DNA from 2 places in the Streptomyces montanus genome. Region 2 is predicted to be linked to the other one. Evidence: predicted binding sites of a transcription regulator. Region 2 holds the regulator's gene; the other holds the start of a gene.

Region 1 (2,399 bases), on a different contig from region 2:
TTGCGGACGGCGTCCTCGATGCGGTGCTTGCGCTCCTTGAGCTCAACCTCGGTGGCGGCACCGGCCTTGATGACGGCCACGCCGCCGGCCAGCTTCGCCAGGCGCTCCTGGAGCTTCTCGCGGTCGTAGTCCGAGTCGGAGTTCTCGATCTCGGCGCGGATCTGGTTGACGCGGCCGGACACCTGGTCCGCCGAGCCCGAACCGTCGACGATCGTCGTCTCGTCCTTGGTGATGACGACCTTGCGAGCGCGGCCCAGGAGGTCCACGGTCGCGTTCTCCAGCTTGAGGCCGACCTCCTCGGAGATGACCTCGCCGCCCGTGAGGATGGCGATGTCGCCGAGCATGGCCTTGCGGCGGTCACCGAAGCCCGGAGCCTTGACGGCGACGGACTTAAAGGTGCCACGGATCTTGTTGACGACCAGGGTCGACAGGGCCTCGCCCTCGACGTCCTCGGCGATGATCAGCAGCGGCTTGCCCGACTGCATGACCTTCTCCAGGAGCGGAAGCAGGTCCTTGACGTTGGAGATCTTGGAGTTGGCGATCAGGATGTACGGGTCGTCGAGGACGGCCTCCATACGCTCCATGTCGGTGGCGAAGTACGCCGAGATGTAGCCCTTGTCGAAGCGCATACCCTCGGTGAGCTCCAGCTCCAGACCGAAGGTCTGGGACTCCTCGACGGTGATGACGCCTTCCTTGCCGACCTTGTCCATGGCCTCGGCGATGAGCTCGCCGATCTGGGTGTCGGCGGCGGAGATGGAGGCGGTCGAAGCGATCTGCTCCTTGGTCTCCACGTCCTTGGCCTGCTCGAGCAGCGCACCGGAGACCGCCTCGACGGCCTTCTCGATACCGCGCTTGAGAGCCATCGGGTTGGCGCCCGCGGCGACGTTGCGGAGGCCTTCCTTCACCAGCGCCTGCGCGAGGACGGTCGCGGTCGTCGTGCCGTCACCGGCGACGTCGTCCGTCTTCTTCGCGACCTCCTTGACCAGCTCGGCGCCGATCTTCTCGTACGGGTCCTCGAGCTCGATCTCCTTGGCGATGGAGACACCGTCGTTGGTGATCGTGGGGGCGCCCCACTTCTTCTCGAGGACGACGTTGCGGCCCTTGGGGCCGAGGGTCACCTTGACGGCGTCCGCGAGCTGGTTCATGCCGCGCTCGAGGCCTCGCCGCGCCTCCTCGTCGAACGCGATGATCTTGGCCATGTGAAGTGGTCCTCCCGGACTGGGGTGGATTGCTCCGGACCGCGCTGGCGCCCGCGACGGACGGCCTGCCTGCCTGTGGTTCCTTGCCCCACCCGGCCTGCGGGCCTCACCGACCCGGTCCTCGTTGTCACTCTCACCTTCAGAGTGCTAACGCCAATGATTAGCACTCGACCCCTTCGAGTGCAAGCGCCTCCCATTGATCGGGAAGAGCGCGCGGGCATGACGAAGGGCCCGCACCCCTGGGGGTGCGGGCCCTTCAAAGAAGAACGTGTCGCTGCAGATCAGTCGGCGCGTGCTTCAGCCGGCCACGCGGACCATGTCCGCCTGCGGCCCCTTCTGGCCCTGCGAGATCTCGAACTCGACCCGCTGACCCTCCTCCAGGGTGCGGTAGCCGTCCATCTGAATCGCGCTGTAGTGGACGAATACATCCGCACCACCGTCGACCGCGATGAAGCCGTACCCCTTCTCCGCGTTGAACCACTTGACGGTGCCCTGAGCCATGCCTAACTCCCCTATTACTGGCCCTTGCACAGATCCACACTTCGTGGATCCGGGTCAGACCTCACCCCCCAACGGTTGGGGGTGTGCGCCGGAACGCGTCGACCGCGGCTGAATGTATCTGTCCAACTGCCGTCTGCAACAGGTCAATCGGACGAGAAATCTGGACACCGCTCGATCGGGAGTATGCGGAGAATTTGCCCGAATTCAGGGCAAGCCGGGGCCCACAAATGTCGCAAACGGCTCAAAATGGCCGGGCAGTTTGGCTGCTTCTTGTCGGGCTTACGGCAGGAACTCATATGCGTTCGGCGTGCGGGGCGAAGCAGGTTCCCCAACTGTACCGCGCTCAACCATGCAGAATTGCCCCCTCCGTTTCTCTTACGGAGAGGGCAATTCGATGAACTCTGCGTGTTCGCCGTTACCGTCGGTAATAACCGGCCCGGTACCCGGAAACCCGGTCGGCGGTCAGCCTCCGGCGACGGCCGGGATGATCGAGACGCCGGCCCCGTCGGGCGTGGCCGTCTCCAGACCCTGCTCGAAGCGCACATCGTCGTCGTTCACGTACACGTTGACGAAGCGACGCAGCTTGCCCTGGTCGTCCAGGACGCGAGCGGCGATGCCCGTGTGGTTCTTCTCCAGATCGGCGATGACCTCGGCGAGAGTCGCGCCCTCGGCAGCGACCTCGGCCTGGCCGCCCGTGTA
Region 2 (2,399 bases):
CAGGTCGTGGGCCGTGTGGCCAGGGCCGATGTTCGCCAGCAGGACCTGGCGGCCCCCGCCCAGGTCGAGGGTCCGCTCCCCGCTCACGAGGTGCCGCGGACGGACGAGGAGATCCGCCGCCTCGGCCGCCTCGCGGGGGTCGGCGCCGTTGCGTACGGCGTCCGCGCGCAGCTCGTCGCTGTCGCCGACGAGGACCCGGTCCAGCCCCACCGCACCGAAGACCTCGACGCCCGCGAACGCCGCCGCCCCGAAGACATGGTCGAAGTGGGAATGCGTGAGCGCGAGATGGGTGACCCGGCCGCCGCCGAGCAGCCGGCGCGCCTCGCCACGCAGCCGCGCGCCCTCCCGCACGCTCGACCCGGCGTCGATCAGGAGCGCGGAGCCCTCGCCCACGACGAGCCCGACCGTGCAGTCCCACACGGGCAGTCGCCGCTGCCCGATCCCAGGCGCCAGCTCCGTCCACCCCGACGCCTCCCAGGCGACACTCAGCACGGCGCCGGCCCTTCCCAAGTCACCTTCATACACCGACGCTAGCTCTATGGTCCCGGCAGAGCAGGGCATGGTTCACCGCAGAGCGGAACCTGGTTACCGACTAGTTCCCGACAGGTCCGGACAAACCATCACACGTCGGGCCGACATCGCAGGCCCGGCCTTGCCGGGGTCGTACCCACCGGCCGTACACTTGAGCCGGGGATGCTGGCACTCGAACGCACTGAGTGCCAAGCGAAGGACGCGGGAAAGACCAGCTGGAGGTGTGCGCGGTGCTCAGTGAACGCAGGCTCGAAGTGCTGCGCGCCATCGTCCAGGACTATGTGGGCACGGAGGAGCCGGTGGGCTCCAAGGCGCTCACAGAGCGGCACAACCTCGGGGTGTCGCCCGCCACGGTGCGCAATGACATGGCCGCACTGGAGGACGAGGGCTTCATCGCGCAGCCGCACACCAGCGCCGGACGCATCCCCACGGACAAGGGCTACCGCCTCTTCGTCGACAAGCTCGCGGGCGTCAAGCCGATGACCGCGCCCGAGCGACGGGCCATCCAGAACTTCCTCGACGGCGCCGTGGACCTCGACGACGTCGTGGGCCGGACCGTACGGCTGCTCGCGCAGCTCACGCGTCAGGTCGCCGTCGTGCAGTACCCGTCGCTGACCCGTTCGACGGTGCGGCACGTGGAACTGCTGTCGCTGGCTCCGGCCCGTGTGATGCTCGTGCTGATCACCGACACCGGCCGGGTCGAGCAGCGCATGGTGGACTGCCCGGCACCGTTCGGCGAAGCGTCTCTCGCGGACCTTCGGGCGCGGCTCAACAGCCGGGTCACGGGCCGTCGCTTCACGGATGTCCCGCAGCTGGTGCAGGACCTGCCGGAAGCCTTCGAGACGGAGGACCGCGGTACGGTCTCGACGGTGCTCTCCACCCTCCTGGAGACACTCGTCGAGGAGACCGAGGAGCGGCTGGTGATCGGCGGCACCGCCAATCTCACCCGCTTCGGACATGACTTTCCCCTCACGATCCGGCCCGTCCTGGAGGCCTTGGAGGAGCATGTCGTCCTCCTCAAACTCCTTGGTGAGGCGGGGGATTCGGGCATGACCGTACGCATCGGTCACGAAAACGCTTATGAGGGACTCAACTCCACGTCCGTGGTCTCCGTCGGCTACGGTTCGGGCGGCGAGGCAGTAGCAAAACTCGGCGTGGTCGGACCGACACGCATGGATTACCCCGGAACGATGGGAGCGGTACGAGCGGTGGCACGGTACGTCGGACAGATCCTGGCGGAGTCGTAAGTGGCCACGGACTACTACGCCGTACTCGGCGTGCGCCGCGACGCGTCCCAGGACGAGATCAAGAAGGCCTTCCGGCGGCTCGCACGCGAGCTGCATCCGGATGTCAACCCCGATCCGAAGACGCAGGAGCGGTTCAAGGAGATCAACGCCGCGTACGAGGTGTTGTCGGACCCGCAGAAGAAGCAGGTCTACGACCTCGGCGGTGACCCGCTGACCCAGGCGGGCGGCGGAGGCGCGGGCGGCTTCGGCGCCGGCGGGTTCGGGAACTTCTCGGACATCATGGACGCGTTCTTCGGCACCGCGTCGCAGCGCGGGCCGCGCTCGCGCACCCGACGCGGCCAGGACGCGATGATCCGCCTGGAGGTCGAGCTCGACGAGGCGGCCTTCGGGACGACCAAGGACATCCAGGTCGACACCGCCGTCGTGTGCACCACCTGCAGCGGCGAGGGCGCCGCTCCGGGCACCTCGGCTCAGACATGTGACATGTGCCGCGGCCGCGGTGAGGTCTCGCAGGTCACGCGTTCGTTCCTCGGCCAGGTCATGACCTCCCGCCCCTGCCCGCAGTGCCAGGGCTTCGGCACGGTCGTGCCGAACCCGTGCCCGGAGTGCGCGGGCGACGGA

Evidence for each region. Region 2 encodes HrcA, which represses chaperone genes, less so after heat shock. Its sites were predicted from a motif close to TTNGCACTCNGNNNNNCNGAGTGCNAA; they were not measured.
Region 1: the regulator HrcA is predicted to act here: its motif matches at 1,324-1,350, upstream of groL (chaperonin GroEL).

The regions. Positions count from the first base shown of each region.
Region 1 is NZ_VBZC01000059.1:36,268-38,666, reverse strand. Features, by position in the region: gene groL (chaperonin GroEL) at 1-1,199, opposite strand, end outside; gene FE633_RS37235 (cold-shock protein) at 1,497-1,700, opposite strand; gene FE633_RS37230 (MoaD/ThiS family protein) at 2,163-2,399, opposite strand, start outside.
Region 2 is NZ_VBZC01000093.1:20,088-22,486, forward strand. Features, by position in the region: gene FE633_RS43790 (MBL fold metallo-hydrolase) at 1-489, opposite strand, end outside; gene hrcA (heat-inducible transcriptional repressor HrcA) at 762-1,778, shown strand; gene dnaJ (molecular chaperone DnaJ) at 1,779-2,399, shown strand, end outside.